DNA from 3 places in the Sanguibacter sp. TS_SC_8 genome. Region 1 is predicted to be linked to each of the others. Evidence: riboswitches for the same ligand, from Rfam matches in the RefSeq annotation. Region 1 holds a riboswitch; each other region holds the start of a gene.

Region 1 (5,693 bases):
GGAAGGACGCGTCGTCGGAGACTGTGATGCCTTCCTGGGAGAGCTTGTCCGAGACCGCCCACCACGTCACGCCACCGGCGAGGATCATCAGGACCCCTGCGATGAGCGTGATCATCCCGACGACGCTGACGCCCTTGCTCTGCCTGATCGTGACCTTGCTCGACATCTGATCTCCTAGACCTTGAAAGTGCTCGATGGCCGACCCCGTCGAGGTCGCCGCCGCTGGTGACTCTTCGACACACCGTAGCGAACGGGGGCGAGGTTCGCGCCCTCGTACCAGCCCGCGTCCCCCTCGCCCGCACCCGGATGCAGGACGGCGGGGCAGGTCCGCAGACCTGCCCCGCCGTCGGGCGTCGATCAGAGAGCGTGAGCTCTCACTCCCACTCGATCGTGCCCGGCGGCTTGCTCGTCACGTCGAGGACGACGCGGTTGACGTCTTTGACCTCGTTGGTGATCCGGGTGGAGATCGTCGCGAGGACGTCGTAGGGCAACCGGGTCCAGTCCGCGGTCATCGCGTCCTCGGAGGAGACGGGACGCAGCACGATCGGGTGGCCGTAGGTCCGCCCGTCACCCTGCACGCCGACCGAGCGCACGTCGGCGAGCAGCACCACGGGGCACTGCCAGATCTCGCGGTCCAGGCCGGCCTTGGTGAGCTCGTCGCGGGCGATGAGGTCCGCTGCGCGCAGGATGTCCAGGCGTTCGGCGGTCACCTCGCCGACGATGCGGATACCGAGCCCGGGGCCCGGGAACGGCTGACGCCACACGATGACCTCAGGCACGCCGAGCTCGAGGCCGACGGCCCGGACCTCGTCCTTGAACAGTGCGCGCAGCGGCTCGATGAGGGAGAACGCGAGGTCGTCGGGGAGCCCACCGACGTTGTGGTGGCTCTTGATGTTGGCCGCACCCTCACCACCGCCGGACTCGACGACGTCGGGGTAGAGGGTCCCCTGGACGAGGAACTTCACCTCTTCGCCGTGCTCGCCGGCTTCCTCGACGACCTCACGGGCGGCGATCTCGAAGACGCGGATGAACTCGCGGCCGATGATCTTGCGCTTCGTCTCGGGGTCGGACACCCCGGCGAGCGCGTCGAGGAAGCGCTGGCGCGCGTCGACGACCTTGAGCTGGACGCCGGTCGCCGCGACGAAGTCCTCCTCGACCTGGGTCGCCTCGCCCTCGCGGAGCAGACCGTGGTCGACGAAGACGCAGGTGAGCTGGTCACCGATGGCCTTCTGCACAAGTGCAGCGGCCACCGAGGAGTCGACCCCGCCGGACAGCCCGCAGATCACCCGGGCGTCACCGACCTGGGCGCGGATGAGCTCGACCTGGTCGGCGATGAGGTTGCTCGGCGTCCAGTCCGGAGCCAGGCCCGCGCCGACGTAGAGGAAGTTCTCGAGCGCCTGCTGACCGAGCGGGGAGTGCCGGACCTCGGGGTGCCACTGCACGCCGTACAGCCGGCGCTCGGTGTTCTCGAAGGCCGCGACCGGAGAGCCAGCCGAGGTCGCCAGGACCTGGAAGCCCTCGGGTGCGGAGTGCACGGCGTCGCCGTGGCTCATCCACGTGGTCTGCTGCTCGGGCGAGCCGTGCAGCAGGGCACCGGCCTCGCAGATGTCGACCGACGTGCCGCCGTACTCGGACAGCCCCGTCTGGGCGACGGTCCCGCCGAGGGCCTTGGCCATCGCCTGGAAGCCGTAGCAGATGCCGAAGACCGGCACCCCGGCCTCGAAGAGGGCGGGGTCGACGAAGGGCGCGCCGTGGGCGTAGACCGAGGACGGTCCGCCGGAGAGGATGATCGCCGCCGGGTTCTTCGCGAGCATCTGCTCGACGGAGAAGGTGTGCGGGACGATCTCGGAGTAGACCTTCGCCTCGCGGACTCGGCGTGCGATCAGTTGCGCGTACTGCGCGCCGAAGTCAACAACGAGGACCGGGCGCGGCAAAGTGGGTGGGGTGTGCGTCACGGACCCAGGATAGTCGCCCCGCGCGGCTGGTCGTTCAGCCGTTCACCGCCGGTCTCCGCCGAGTCACCGCCGAGTCGCCGCCGAGCGGCCCCAGGGCCGCGCGCAGCGCCCGCGCCGCCGCCTCCGGGTCCCGCGCCTGCGTGATCGCCCGCACGACGACGACCCGCTCGGCCCCCGCGGCGACGACGTCGGCCACCGTGTCCAGGTCGATGCCACCGATCGCGAACCAGGGGGCGACGACCTCTGTGGCTTCGGTGTCGCTGCCGGTCAGGACACGGCCCGACGCCGCGGCGTCGGCCATGGCACGCACCGCACCGGTCCCGACCGGCGCCCGCCCCGGCTTGGTGGGCGTCCCCCACACCGGCCCGACGCAGACGTAGTCGACGTCGGGGTCGGCGAGCGCCGCAGCGCCCTGCCCACCACCCCCCGACGAGCGGCCCAGGATCACCTCGGGGCCGAGCAGCGAGCGCGAGAAGGCCGGCGGCAGGTCCCGCTGACCGGTGTGGAGCACGTCCGCGCCGGCGGCGAGCGCGAGGTCAGCCCGGTCGTTGACCGCGAGCAGCGCCCCGTGCTCGCGGGTGACCGCACGGGCGAGCGCCAGGTACTCGAGCTCGTCGACGACGTCGAGGGTCCGGTCCCGCAGCTGCACGACGTCCACGCCACCGCTCAGCGCCGCATGGAGAAAGGTGACGAAGTCGCGCGGCCCGCCACGGTCCGTGCGAGCATCGGTGCACAGGTACAGCCGCACCTGCGCCATTCGGGATCGGCGCTGGCCGTTGGCACCATTCACGGTCAATGTCATGGTCCGTGAGTGTACTGTGGCTCGTGCACGGGAGCCCCGCACAGGCGGGGCTGAGAGGGCATCACGCCGACCGTCGAACCTGCTCTGGGTCATTCCAGCGAAGGGAGCACCGTGACATGCGCGCACCCACAGGAGCGTCAGCACCGCCACCACAGTCGCCACCAGCACCGTCGCCACCAGCACCGTCGCCACCAGCACCGTCGCCCCAGTTCTCGTCCTCACCCACGGCGCTGACCACGAGCGACGTCCTCATCATCGGCGTCGGGATCATCGGGGCCGCGCTGGCCTGGCAGGCGCTGCGCGCCGGCCTGAGCGTCACCTGCCTCGACCCCTCCCCCGGCGCGGGCTCGACCTTCGCCGCGGCCGGCATGCTCGCCCCGGTGGCCGAGGCGGCCTTCGGGGAGGACGCCCTCACCGCGCTGTGCGTCGCCTCGGCCGCACTGTGGCCGGCCTTCGCCGCCGAGCTGTCCGACGCCGCCGGCATGGAGCTCGGCTTCGAGACGAGCGGGACGCTCACCGTCGGCTACGACCAGGCCGACGCCGCGCAGCTGGACCGCCTGCACTCCCTGCACACCCGCCTCGGTCTGCGCTCGGAGCCGATCACCGTCGCCGAGGCCCGCGAGCGTGAACCGTTCCTCGGACCGCGGCTGTCCTGCGCACTGTGGGTCGAGGGCGACCACCACGTCGACCCGCGGTCCGTGCACCGCGCGCTGCTCGCGGTGCTGATCGCCGATCCTCGCGTCAGGCTCGTGCGGTCGAGCGCCGCCGAGCTCCTGCTCGGCGGCGACGGACGGGTGATCGGTGCCACCGATGCCCACGGCGGGGTGCACCATGCCGGGACGGTGGCGCTGGCCGCCGGGACGTCGTCGGGCAGGCTGGTGACCCCGTTGGCGCAGGTGCACCTGCCGGTCCGGCACGTGGCCGGCCAGACCCTCCGGCTGCGCACCTCCAACGGATTCGACCTGGCGCATGTGGTGCGCGGGACGGTCCAGATGCGGCCGATCTACATCGTGCCCCGGGCCGGCGGGGACGTCGTGGTCGGTGCCACGAGTGAGGAGGGCCCCGCGGAGGACCTGGCCAGCGCGGGCGGTGTCTTCGCGCTGCTGCGCGACGCCCGGGCGCTCGTGCCCGGCATCGACGAGCTGTCCTTCCTCGAGGTGACCAACCGCGGCCGGCCCGGCACCCCGGACAACCTGCCGCTGATCGGGGAGACCGGTGTGCCCGGTCTGCTCGCCGCGACCGGGCACTTCCGCAACGGGATCCTGCTCACCCCGCTCACCGCCGCCGCCCTGGCCCCTCTGCTCGGCGCACCCCACGCTGCTCCTGACCTGACGGCGGCCCTCGGTGCCGCCGACCCACGACGCTTCGGACCGGAGACCACCCGATGAGCACCACAGGCACCGTGACACCTCTCTCGACAACCGCATCGACCACCGCTTCCATCACTGCTTCCATCACTGTGAACGGTGAGGTGCGTGCGCTCACGCCCGACGTCGCGCAGCTCTCCGCACTGCTGGCGCGGTTCGCGCCGTCGCGGCCACCCGGATCCGCCCCGATCGGGGTGGCTGCCGCCGTCAACGACCGGGTCGTCCCGCGCGGGGCCTGGGCCAGCACCACGCTGCGCGCCGGGGACCGGGTCGAGATCGTCACGGCGGTGCAGGGCGGATGACCGCTCCGAGGATGGACCCGCTGATCATCGCGGGTGTCGAGCTGGGTTCCCGGCTCATCATGGGCACCGGCGGGGCACCGAACCTGTTGCACCTGGAGGAAGCCCTCGTGGCCTCGGGCACCGAGCTGACCACCGTGGCCCTGCGCCGGGTGAGCGTCGACGGGGCGCCGGGCAGCGGCGGCACCGTGTGGGACCTGCTCGCCCGCAACGGCATCCGGGCGCTGCCCAACACCGCGGGCTGCTTCACCGCCCGGGAGGCGGTGCTCACCGCAGAGCTCGCCCGTGAGGCCTGCGGCACGGACTGGATCAAGCTCGAGGTGCTCGCCGACGACGTCACCCTGCTGCCCGACCCGATCGAGCTCGTCGCCGCCGCGGCCACCCTCGTCCGCGCCGGCTTCACGGTCCTGCCGTACACGAGCGACGACCCGATCCTGGCCCGCAAGCTGCACGACGTCGGGTGCGCGGCGGTCATGCCGCTCGGCTCCCCGATCGGGTCCGGTCTCGGCATCCTCAACCCCCGCAACATCGCCGCGATCGCGGACTGGTCCCCGGTCCCGGTCATCCTCGACGCCGGGGTGGGTGGCGCCGCCGACGCCGCGCAGGCGATGGAGCTCGGCTGCGCGGGAGTGCTGCTCGCCTCCGCGGTCACCCGGGCCGTCGACCCTGTCCGGATGGCCCACGCCATGCGGCTCGCGGTCGAGGCCGGGTACCTCGCGGCGACCGCCGGCCGGATCCCCCGCCGCGAGCAGGCCCTCGCGTCCTCGCCGACGACGGGGCTGCTGGACCTGGCGGTGTAGGAGGTCAGTAGAGCGGCAGGCTCGGGTCGACGTCGTGGACCCAGGCGAGCACACCGCCGGTGAGGTTCACGACGTTGGCCAGCCCCGCGCGGCGGGCCGCGTCGACGACGACCTGCGAGCGCCCGCCCACCTTGCAGTGCACGACGACCAGGCGGTCGGTCGGCACAGCGGCGAGGCCGCCGTCGGCCAGCAGCTGGTCCATCGGGATGTGCACCGAGCCGTCGATCGTGACGATGTCACGCTCGTAAGTCTCCCGGACGTCGAGGACGTGGACGTCGGACCCGGCAGCGAGCAGGGCGGCGAGGTCGCGTGCGGAGATCTCTGCCGCTGCGCCGTCGGGAGCCGGCAGCGCGCACGCGACCTCGGTGTCGACGAGCTGAGTCACCGGGACCCGGCTCGGGTCCGCCCCGACCGACAGCTCGCGCCAGCTCACCTCGAGGGCGTCGTAGAGCGCGAGGCGCCCCAGCAGG
Region 2 (5,693 bases), 1.3 Mb from region 1:
CCAGCAGGCCCAGCCCGGTCAGTACGCCCCCCAGGGCCAGCCCGGTCAGTACCCCCAGCAAGCCCAGCCGGGTCAGTACGCCCCCCAGGGCCAGCCGGGCCAGTACGCCCAGCCGGGCCAGTACCCCCCGCAGGGCCAGTGGGGCGCGCAGCCTCCCGCGGGCGGCTCGGGGAACAAGACCGTGATCATCATCGTCTCCGTGATCGGCGCACTCGTGCTCCTCGGAGCCGCCGTCGGAGTCTTCTTCCTGCTGTCGTCTTCAGACGTGGAGTCGCTGCCCAAGGACGTCGACGCCCAGACCACCGCGCACGCGCGTGAGCTCACCGTGGGCAACTGCCTGCTGTCCCTGCCCACCGACGACGCGGTGACCGACGTGACCGTCGTGCCGTGCGACGACGCTCACGACGCCCAGGTGGTCGCAGCGAAGACGTTCTCCGGCGAGAGGTACCCCGGAACCGCCAAGACCATCGAGGAGACCACCGGGATCTGCCCCGGGAAGTCGATCACCTCCGACACGGTGCCGGAGACTCTCGAGTTCCTCGTATGGACCCCGAGCGAGGACTCCTGGAGCGAAGGCGACCGCAAGGGCCTGTGCATCGCCTCGAGCCCCGACGAGGAGCTCACGGACAGCCTCATCCGCTGATGTGACCGGGCCCGGGAGCAAGCGGCAGGTACACCTTGCTCCCGCGGTCCGCGAACTCCTTCGACTTCTCCGCCATGCCGGCCTCGATCGCCTCGACGGTCGTCAGCCCCTGCGCCGCCGCGTACTCGCGCACGTCGGCGGAGATCCGCATGGAGCAGAACTTCGGCCCGCACATCGAGCAGAAGTGCGCGGTCTTGGCCGGCTCGGCGGGCAGCGTCTCGTCGTGGAAGGCCCGGGCCGTGTCGGGGTCGAGGGACAGCGCGAACTGGTCGTTCCACCGGAACTCGAAGCGAGCCTTCGACAGGGCGTCGTCGCGCTCCTGCGCCCGGTGGTGCCCCTTGGCCAGGTCCGCGCTGTGGGCGGCGATCTTGTAGGTGATGACGCCGGTCTTGACGTCGTCGCGGTCCGGCAGCCCCAGGTGCTCCTTGGGAGTGACGTAGCAGAGCATCGCGGTGCCGGCCTGGGCGATGATCGCCGCCCCGATCGCCGAGGTGATGTGGTCGTAGGCGGGTGCGATGTCGGTGGCCAGCGGGCCCAGGGTGTAGAACGGCGCCTCCTCGCACAGCTCTTCCTCGAGGCGGACGTTCTCGACGATCTTGTGCATGGGCACGTGCCCGGGACCTTCGATCATCACCTGCACGCCGTAGGACTTGGCGACCTTGGTGAGCTCCCCCAGCGTCGCCAGCTCGGCGAACTGGGCGGCGTCGTTGGCGTCGGCGATGGACCCCGGGCGCAGCCCGTCCCCGAGGGAGAAGGTCACGTCATAGCGTCGCAGGATCTCGCACAGCTCGGCGAAGTGGGTGTAGAGGAACGACTCCTCGTGGCGGGCCAGGCACCAGGCAGCCATGATCGCCCCGCCGCGCGAGACGATCCCGGTCACCCGGGCCGCAGTCAGCGGGATGTACCGCAGCAGCACCCCGGCGTGCACCGTCATGTAGTCGACGCCCTGCTCGCACTGCTCGATCACGGTGTCCCGGTACACCTCCCAGGTGAGGAGGGTCGGGTCCCCCTTGACCTTCTCGAGCGCCTGGTAGATCGGGACGGTCCCGACCGGGATCGGGGAGTTCCGCAGGATCCACTCCCGGGTCTCGTGGATGTCCTTCCCGGTGGACAGGTCCATCAAGGTGTCAGCTCCCCAGCGGGCCGCCCAGACCATCTTCTCCACCTCCTCCTCGATCGAGGAGGTCACCGCGGAGTTGCCGATGTTGGCGTTGATCTTCACCCCGAAGGCCTTGCCGATGATCATCGGCTCGGACTCGGGGTGGTTGCGGTTGGCGGGGATCACCGCCCGTCCGCGGGCCACCTCGTCGAGCACGAGCTCCACCGGGACCCCTTCGCGGGCTGCGACGAAGCGCATCTCGTCGGTGACCACGCCGGCCCGCGCCCAGGCCAGCTGGGTGGCGGCGCCCTGGACCGGGTCCGGGCGTCGCCAGCTGCTGCGCACCGGCGCCAGACCGGCGGCCACGTCGATGGGCAGCGCACCGGGAGCGGAGTCGGTGTAGGGCCCGGAGGTGTCGTAGAGGTCGAGGTGCTCGCCGTTGGTGAGGTGCACCCGGCGGCCGGGGACCCGGAGCCCGGGAGCCCCGGCGACCGGGGTGTAGATCTTCGTGGACCCGGTGATGGGTCCGGTCGTCACTGATCTGCGCACAGCACTGCTGCTCATCGAGCGTCTCCCTACGTCGGCATGATCCGAACAGGTTCAAACGGTCGGCGGCGCGTGAGCCGCCCTCTCAGTTCGCTGCTGCGAACTCCCGTGGGTATGTGGTTGTGCAGGCACAGTACCTCACACCACCACACGTCGAAGAGTCAGCCACGGACCTCCAGCACAAGACCTTGACCTGCGTCTACGCCGTCGGCTCCGTCCACCGGGCGGTCGACCACGACGTGGTCGCCGTCGGCGATCTCTCCCGCGAGGATCTTGCGGGCGAGCCGGTCCCCGATCTCGCGCTGGACCAGGCGGCGCAGCGGGCGCGCCCCGTACGCCGGGTCGAAGCCCTCGATCGCCAGCCACTCCCGGGCTGCGTCGGTGACCTCGAGCTCGAGCCGGCGGTCGGTCAGCCGGCGCCCGAGCTCGGTCACCTGGATGTCGACGATGTAGCCGAGCTCGTCCAGGTCGAGGGGGTCGAAGAGGACCACGTCGTCGAGCCGGTTGAGGAACTCCGGCTTGAACGCCTCCCGCACCGCCTGCATGACCGAGGCGCGCTTGGCGCCCGCGTCGAGCAGCGGGTCGACGAGGTACTGGGAGCCAAGGTTGGAGGTCAGCACGAGGATGACGTTGCGGAAGTCGACCGTGCGGCCCTGGCCGTCGGTGAGGCGGCCGTCGTCGAGCACCTGGAGCAGGATGTCGAAGACCTCCGGGTGGGCCTTCTCCACCTCGTCGAAGAGCACGACGGAGTAGGGGCGACGTCGCACCGCCTCGGTGAGCTGGCCGCCCTCCTCGTAGCCGACGTAGCCCGGGGGCGCCCCGACGAGGCGGGCCACCGAGTGCTTCTCGGAGTACTCGGACATGTCGATGCGCACCATGGCGCGCTCGTCGTCGAACAGGAAGTCCGCGAGCGCCTTGGCCAGCTCGGTCTTGCCGACGCCGGTGGGGCCCAGGAAGAGGAAGGAGCCGGTGGGCCGGTTGGGGTCGGAGACCCCGGCCCGCGCCCGGCGGACGGCGTCGGCCACGGTCGCCACGGCGGCCTTCTGCCCGATCAGCCGCTCGCCGATGACCTTCTCCATGGACAGCAGCTTCTCGCTCTCGCCCTGGAGCATCCGCCCGGCCGGGATCCCGGTCCAGGCGGAGACGACCTCGGCGATCTCGTCGGCGTCGACCTTGTCGCCCACCAGCGGGGCGGGACGGTCGGCGGAGCTCTCGGTGCTCTCGGAGATCTCGGCACGCTCGGCGTCGGCCAGCTCGCGCTCCAGGGCCGGGATCTCCCCGTACCGGATGCGCGACGCCGTCTCCAGGTCCGCGTCCCGCTCGGCGCGTGCGGCGCGGGTGTCGAGGTCGGCGAGCTTCTCGCGCAGCTCTCCCACCCGGTTGAAGCCGCCCTTCTCGGCGGCCCAGCGGGCGTTGAGCGCGACGAGCTCCTCCTTGCGGTCGGCGAGGTTGGCCCTCAGCGCGCCCAGGCGCGCGCGGGAGGCCTCGTCGTCGGACTTCTCCAGCGCGAGCTCCTCCATCTCCAGGCGCGTCACGGCGCGCTGGAGCACGTCGATCTCGACCGGGGAGGAGTCCATCTCCATCCGCAGCCGTGAGGCCGCCTCGTCGACGAGGTCGATCGCCTTGTCGGGGAGCTTGCGGCCGGTGATGTAGCGGTCGGAGAGGGAGGCGGCCGCGACGAGCGCGGCGTCGGAGATGGTCACCCGGTGGTGCGCCTCGTAGCGGGACTTCAGCCCGCGCAGGATCGCGACCGTGTCTTCCACGGACGGTTCGCCCACAAATACCTGCTGGAACCGGCGCTCGAGCGCGGGGTCCTTCTCGATGTGCTGGCGGTACTCGTCGAGCGTGGTCGCGCCGACCAGGCGCAGCTCGCCGCGGGCGAGCATGGGCTTGAGCATGTTGCCCGCGTCCATCGCGCCCTCGCCGCCCGCGCCGGCGCCGACGACCGTGTGCAGTTCGTCGATGAACGTGACGATCTCGCCGTCGGACCCCTTGATCTCCTCCAGGACCGCCTTGAGGCGTTCCTCGAACTCCCCGCGGTACTTCGCGCCGGCGACCATGGCCGCCAGGTCGAGGGAGATGAGGCGCTTGCCCTTGAGGGAGTCGGGGACGTCGCCGGCGACGATCCGCTGGGCGAGTCCCTCCACGACGGCGGTCTTGCCGACACCGGGGTCACCGATGAGCACGGGGTTGTTCTTGGTCCGGCGGCTGAGCACCTGGACCACCCGGCGGATCTCGGAGTCACGCCCGATGACCGGGTCGAGCTTGCCCTCGCGGGCTGCCTCGGTGAGGTCGACGCCGTACTTGCCCAGCGCCTCGTAGGTGCCTTCCGGGTTGGCGCTGGTCACCCGCTTGCCTCCGCGCACGACGGGGACCGCGGCGGCGAGCTTGTCGCGGGTCGCGCCGGCGCTCTTGAGGAGGTCGGCGGCCGGGGACGGCGCGGCGGCGAGGCCGAGCAGCAGGTGTTCGGTCGAGATGTAGTCGTCCTCGAGGTCGGCCTGCTCCTTGCGGGCGCGCTGCAGCACCGCGGACATCGCCGAGGAGAGCGTGGGCTGCGCGACGGCGGAGCCGGAGACCGTGGGCAGCGCCACGAGGGCGCGGCGCGTCGCGGCGCCGACGGCCTGGGCGTCGACCCCGGCCTCCTTGAGCAGCCCGGGCGTGGTGCCGGACTGCTGGAGCAGCAGCGCGTCGAGCAGGTGGACCGGCTCCACCTGGGGGTTGCCTGCGGCGGTCGCGCTCTGGATGGCCCCGGCGAGCGCTTCCTGGGCGAGAGTGGTGAGGTTGAGATCCATGGGTCCTCCGTCTGACGTGCGAGCCGATGTCTGGCTGATGTCGAGCTGATCTACTGTCGCCAACATCCTCAAACTTGAGCGTATTCCACTCAACTCTGTCTCGCCACCGTACTTCCTACCCAAGGCTCCCCTCCCAGGGCGGCCCGCAGACCCGCCCGGCACCTAGATCAGGGCGCGCCTCTCGATCTGCTCGTAGGTCCGCTCGGCGTCCAGGCTCTTCGCCCACCCGACCGCCGCGCCCGCGCTCAACGAGCGCTGGACGTCGAGCACCCGCTGGTTGCGGCTGCCCCGGAACTGCAGGCTGAGGTCGCGCTGGGACAGCTCGAACCGGCCGTCCACGAGGACGTCGACCTGGTTGAGCAGGGTGAGCTTGTCAGGGCTCTCGAGCAGGAGCTCCTCGAAGGTGTACCCGGTCCAGGACCACACGTCCTTGGTGTCGCCGAGCTCGGCTCGGACCCGCGTGACGAGCGCGAGGCACACCTCGGTGTTGAGGAACGGCTCCCCCCCGAGCAGCGTGAGCCCCTGGACGTAGTCCTTGGACAGGTCCGCGATGATCCGGTCCTCGAGCTCACGGGTGTAGGGCTGGCCGTACCGGAAGCTCCAGAGCGCCTCG
Region 3 (5,693 bases), 710 kb from region 1:
CCGGAGGCACCGGGGCGCGGGTGCTCGGCCTGGCCGGTGTCATGGGCGGGGCCGAGACCGAGGTCACCACCTCCACGACCGACCTGCTCATCGAGGCCGCGCACTTCGACCAGGTGACGATCGCCCGCACCGCCCGCCGGCACAAGCTGCCCAGCGAGGCGGCCAAGCGCTTCGAGCGCGGCGTCGACCCGATGCTGCCCGCCGTCGCCGCTCAGCGCGTCGTCGATCTGCTCGTCGAGCACGGCGGCGGGACCGCGGACCCGGCCGTCAGCGACCTGTCCGACCTCCCCGAGCGGGCGCCGATCACCTTTGAGCTCTCCGAGCCCGAGCGTCTGGTCGGGGTGGCCTACACCGCCGACCAGGTGGTCGACGTGCTCCGTCAGATCGGCTGCGAGGTGACCTCCCTCGAGGGGGCCGGGCTGCAGGCGAGGGTCGCCGTCCTGGTACCCACGTGGCGCCCGGACCTCACCGGCTCGGCCGAGCTCGTCGAGGAGGTCGCCCGCCTCGTCGGCTACGACACCATCCCCTCGATCCTGCCGGTCGCCCCGGCCGGGAGCGGCCTCACCGCCGGACAGCGGGGCCGCCGGTCGGTGGCCCGGGCGCTGGCCGAGGCGGGTTTCGTGGAGACCCTGAGCTACCCGTTCATCGGCTCCGGACAGCTCGACGACCTGGGGCTCGGCGCCGACGACGCACGACGCGTGGCGCTGCGGGTCCTCAACCCCATGTCCGCCGAGAAGAACCTCATGCGCACGAACCTGCTCGTCACCCTGCTCGACACCGCGCGGCGCAACGTCGCCCGCGGGACCGGTGACCTCGCGCTCTTCGAGCTGGGCCTGGTGACCCGCCCGGTCCTCGGCGCCCCGGCGGCCCCGGCACTGGCCGGGGCGCGTCGCCCCAGCGCCGACGAGCTCACCCGCCTGCACGACGCCGTGCCCGCCCAGCCCCGTCAGGTGGCGGGGCTGCTGGCCGGTCAGCGTGACTTGCCGGGCTGGTGGGGCCCGGGCCGCGCGGCGGACTGGACGGACGCGATCGCGGCCGTCCGGCTGGTCGCCGACCGTCTCGGCGTGGACGTCGTGGTCGGCCCGGACACCGACCGTGCGCCGTGGCACCCCGGCCGCTGCGCGCAGGTCACCCTGGCCGACGGCACGTTCGTCGGTCACGCCGGTGAGCTGCACCCGAAGGTGATCGAGCGGACCGGGCTGCCCGCCCGTGCGGTCGCCTTCGAGATCGACCTCGACGTGCTGCTCGCGGCGGCACCGACCGAACCGCTGCAGGGATCCCCGGTCTCGACGTTCCCGCTCGCCAAGGAGGACCTGGCGCTCGTCGTGGACGCGGCGGTGCCTGCCCAGGACGTCTTCGACGCGGTCCGCGCGGGCGCCGGTGACCTCCTCGAAGAGCTGCGGCTCTTCGACGTCTTCGCCGGAGAGCAGGTGGGCGAGGGGAAGAAGTCCCTGGCCTTCTCCCTGCGGCTGCGCGCGGGCGACCGCACCCTCACCGCGGAGGACACCGCGGCCGTCCGCACGGCCGCGGTCGCGCAGGCTCACGCGCGGTGCGGCGCCGAGCTGCGCGGCTGACGGCTTCACGGCTGACGACTGGCTGACGGCTGGCTGACGGCCCGGTTCCCCTCGAGGGAACCGGGCCGTTAGTGTCTGACCTGACACGGGGTGCCGCCCGCCCGAGAGGAGGAGCGGCTGAGACCAGACCCGTCGAACCTGATCTAGCTCGTACTAGCGAAGGGATGTCCAGTGCTGACCCCTGCCATCGACGCCATCGACGCCGACGCCATCGACCGATCCGACCCGGCTGCACCCGACACCGGCCCACCACCGGGACGCCCGCCCGCCCCCGCGCCGTCCCGGGTCCGGGTGCTCAGCATCGCCGGCACCGACCCGACCGGCGGCGCCGGGATCCACGCGGACCTCAAGTCGTTCGCCGCGCACGGCGCCTACGGGATGGCGGTGGTGACCGCGCTCGTGGCGCAGAACACCCGCGGGGTGCGTGCCGTCCACGTCCCGCCGCCGGACTTCCTGCGCGAGCAACTGCACGCGGTGAGCGATGACGTGACCGTGGACTCGGTGAAGATCGGCATGCTCGCCGACGCGGGCTGCGCCCGGGTGGTCGAGGGCTGGCTCCGGGCGGTGCGGCCCCCGGTCGTCGTCCTTGACCCGGTCATGGTGTCCACGAGCGGGCACCGCCTGCTCGATCCCGACGCCGAGCAGGGGATCCACCGGCTGCTCGCCCTGGCCGACCTCGTCACCCCCAACCTCCCCGAGCTCGCTGCGCTGCTCGGTGAACCCACGGCCCGGACCTGGGAGGACGCACTTGCCCAGGGTGGCCGGCTGTGGCAGCGGTGCGGGGCCAGGGTGCTCGTCAAGGGCGGGCACCTGAGCACCGACGGGCCGGGCGGCGCCCGCCAGGGTTCACCCGACGCGCTGGTCGACGGTGACGGCGCGGTCGTCCTGCCCGGCAGGCGGGTGGCGAGCACGAGCACCCACGGGACGGGGTGCTCGTTGTCGGCGGCCCTGGCGGCGGTCCAGCCGCGCCTGGGCGACTGGGCGGCGAGCGCCCGGACGGCGAAGGCGTGGCTCACGGCCGCCATCGAGGCTGCCGCGGCCCTGCAGGTGGGGCGCGGCGCGGGGCCGGTCGACCACCTGGTGGGCGCTCAGGGCTGGTCGTACTCGCAGTCGTAGCCGGGTGGCAGCCAGCGCAGCGTCGTCGTCACGTCGGCCATCGTCGAGCCGGCGGGGGCGTTGGTGTAGCAGTCGGCCTTGGACTGGTCCAGGCCGACCTTGGCGAACCACGCGACCCCGGTGACGGTGCTGAGGAGGATGACCACGGTCGTGGCCACCCGGACCCCGCGGGACGGTGCCGGGCCGCGGTCCTCGTAGCCGCCGTCGGCCCAGGAGTTGTTGATCATGGACACGAGGGTAGCGGTGCTCAGGGCAGCAGGAGGACTTTGCCGGTCGTGCGGCGCCCTTCCAGCGCCGTGTGCGCGGCCGCGGCCTCGGCCAGCGGGAAGGTCGCCCCGACCCGCACGCTCAGCCGCCCCGCGCGCACGTGGGCGAACAGCTCGTCCGACCGGGAGACCAGCTCCGCCCGGGTGGACACGAAGTCGCCGAGGGTCGGGCGGGTGAGGTAGAGCGAGCCGCCGGCATTGAGCCGCTGGATGTCGAAGGGGGCCACCTGCCCAGAGGACCCGCCGAAGAGCACGAGCATGCCCCTCCGGCGCAGGCTGGCGAGCGAGGCGTCGAAGGTGTCCTTCCCGACCGAGTCGTAGACGACGTGCACCCCGCCGCCGGTCAGCTCGCGCACGAGCGCGGGCAGCTCGGAGGGCAGGTCGGTCAGGTCGGCGTAGTTGATGACGTGGTGGGCGCCGGCGCCCCGGGAGAGCTCGGCCTTGGCCGCGGTGGAGACGGTGGTGACCACGGTCGCGCCGCGGGCGACGGCGAGCTGGGTGAGCAGCAGCCCGACGCCGCCCGCCCCGGCGTGGACGAGCACCTGGTCGCCGTCGCGGATCGGGTAGGTCGACGTCGCGAGGTAGTGGGCGGTGAGCCCTTGCAGCGGCAGGGCTGCTGCGACCTGGAGGTCGATCCCCGGGGGGACCGGCAGCGCGCGCTGTGCCGCGACGAGGACGTACCCGGCGTAGGAGGCCGGTGAGTCCGCCCATGCGACCCGGTCACCGACCGTGAAGCCGCCGGTCCCAGCCTCGACGCCGACGCCGACGCCGGGGCCGGTGGCCACGACCACTCCGGCGCCCTCGGTGCCCAGCACGGCGGGGTAGGTCATCCGGTAGACCCCGGACCGGCGGTAGGTGTCGATGAAGTTCACGCCCGCGGCGGCGACCTCGACGAGCAGCTCCCCGGCGCCGGGGGAGGGGACCGGGACCTCACGGTGGTCGAGGACCTCCGGGCCCCCGGCCCGGGTGGCGACGACGGCGTGGGTGATCTGGTCGCTCATGCGGTCTCCCCTCCGATCCCCTGCTCACCGAGCCAGCGCAGGCATGCCCGGGTCCACTCGGCCGGTGCTCCGGCGGACTCGGCGAGACCCAGACCGTGCGTGCCGGTGGGATAGACGTGCAGCTCGAAGGGGATGTGCGCGCGGCCGAGCGCACTCGCGAGGCCCAGGCTGTGCTCGACGTCGACCACCGCGTCGTCGGCGGTGTGCCACAGGAAGGTGGGTGGCGTGCGAGCGTCCACCCGGCGCTCCACACTGAGCGCCTTGGCGAACGCGGTGTCGTCGGCGTGCGCGCCGAGCAGGTTGCCCCGCGAGCCGAGGTGGGGCAGGTCGGTCATGGACACGACCGGGTAGCACAGCACACCGACGTCCGGGCGGGCTGGGGACACGACGCCCTCAAGGGACCCTGCCCCCGAGACGCCGTCGGCGGCGAGGGCCAGCTCGGCGTCGGTCGCGGTGAGCGCCAGCCCGGCCAGGTGCGCCCCGGCACTGAAGCCCAGCACACCGATCGGTCCGGTGACGGGACCGTGCACGCCACCGCGGAGCTCGGCGAGCGCGCGGAGCACCTGGCCGAGGGCGACCGGGTAGGTCGCCGGCGCGACCGCGTAGTCGAGGTAGCCGCAGGCCACGCCGTGGGTGCGGAGCCACCGGGTGACGTCGAGGTACTCGTGCTCGGCGCGGCCTCCGTAGCCGCCGCCGGCGAGCACGAGGACGAAGCCGCGGGTGTCCCCGGGAACGCCAGGGTGCGGCGGCAGAACGGTCAGGAGCGGGCGGGAGCTGTCCAGGCTGGTCATCTCCTGAGCCTAACGCCCGGCTGTATCAACTCGCATGAGAGTGTATTGTTATGCATATGGCGTTCACAGTGGCAGTCGCAGGGGCGAGCGGATACGCGGGTGGGGAGACCCTGCGGATCCTCGCCGACCACCCGGAGATCACGATCGGTGCCCTCACCGCTCACTCCAACGCAGGCACCCAGCTCGGCCTGCACCAGCCCCACATCCGGGCGCTCGCGGACCGGGTGCTGCTCCCCACCGACGTCGAGAACCTGCTCGGCCACGACGTCGTCGTGCTCGCGCTGCCGCACGGCGCCTCGGGCGAGATCGCCGCGCAGCTCCCCGAGGACGTGCTCGTCATCGACCTCGGCGCCGACCACCGTCTCGACGACCCCCAGGCGTGGGTCGACTACTACGCCACCCCGCACGCCGGGACCTGGCCCTACGGTCTGCCCGAGCTGCTGCGCGCCGACCGGTCCCACGGCACGCCGGTCGCCGGCGGAGAGCTGACCAAGCAGCGCGAGCTGCTCGCCGGCGCTCGCCGGATCGCGGTCCCCGGCTGCAACGTCACGGCCGTCACCCTCGGCCTGCAGCCAGGGATCGCCTCCGGCCTGCTCAGCGCCCTCGACCTGGTCGCGGTGCTTGCCGTCGGCTACTCCGGGGCGGGCAAGTCCCTCAAGACCCACCTGCTCGCCTCCGAGGCGCTCGGCTCCGCCCAGCCCTACGCCGTCGGCGGCAGCCACCGCCACATCCCCGAGATCGAGCAGAACCTGCGGATCGCCGGGGCCGAGGAGGTCACCGTCTCCTTCACCCCCGTCCTCGTCCCGATGTCGCGGGGCATCCTCGCCACCGCGACCGCGCGCTTCGCCCCCGGCCACGAGGACACCACCCTGGCCCAGCTGCGCCAGGCCTGGGAGCAGGCCTATGTGAGCGAACCGTTCGTCGACCTCCTCCCCGCCGGGCAGT

What was found. A riboswitch is a leader RNA that binds a small molecule or an ion and turns the genes downstream of it on or off. The one in region 1 is predicted to bind thiamine pyrophosphate.
Region 2: another riboswitch for thiamine pyrophosphate. It lies ahead of thiC (phosphomethylpyrimidine synthase ThiC); the one in region 1 lies ahead of thiO (glycine oxidase ThiO).
Region 3: another riboswitch for thiamine pyrophosphate. It lies ahead of thiD (bifunctional hydroxymethylpyrimidine kinase/phosphomethylpyrimidine kinase); the one in region 1 lies ahead of thiO (glycine oxidase ThiO).

The regions. Positions count from the first base shown of each region.
Region 1 is NZ_CM143955.1:1,032,940-1,038,632, reverse strand. It holds gene ACWA15_RS04615 (hypothetical protein) at 1-166, opposite strand, end outside; gene guaA (glutamine-hydrolyzing GMP synthase) at 375-1,955, opposite strand; gene thiE (thiamine phosphate synthase) at 1,990-2,757, opposite strand; TPP riboswitch at 2,775-2,880, shown strand; gene thiO (glycine oxidase ThiO) at 2,874-4,145, shown strand; gene thiS (sulfur carrier protein ThiS) at 4,229-4,426, shown strand; gene ACWA15_RS04590 (thiazole synthase) at 4,423-5,223, shown strand; gene moeB (molybdopterin-synthase adenylyltransferase MoeB) at 5,228-5,693, opposite strand, start outside.
Region 2 is NZ_CM143955.1:3,866,851-3,872,543, forward strand. It holds gene ACWA15_RS17420 (septum formation family protein) at 1-643, shown strand, start outside; gene thiC (phosphomethylpyrimidine synthase ThiC) at 633-2,306, opposite strand; TPP riboswitch at 2,296-2,408, opposite strand; gene clpB (ATP-dependent chaperone ClpB) at 2,450-5,080, opposite strand; gene nrdG (anaerobic ribonucleoside-triphosphate reductase activating protein) at 5,243-5,693, opposite strand, start outside.
Region 3 is NZ_CM143955.1:1,738,897-1,744,589, forward strand. It holds gene pheT (phenylalanine--tRNA ligase subunit beta) at 1-1,574, shown strand, start outside; TPP riboswitch at 1,651-1,756, shown strand; gene thiD (bifunctional hydroxymethylpyrimidine kinase/phosphomethylpyrimidine kinase) at 1,746-2,690, shown strand; gene ACWA15_RS07885 (hypothetical protein) at 2,663-2,917, opposite strand; gene ACWA15_RS07890 (quinone oxidoreductase family protein) at 2,938-3,957, opposite strand; gene ACWA15_RS07895 (alpha/beta hydrolase) at 3,954-4,748, opposite strand; gene argC (N-acetyl-gamma-glutamyl-phosphate reductase) at 4,799-5,693, shown strand, end outside.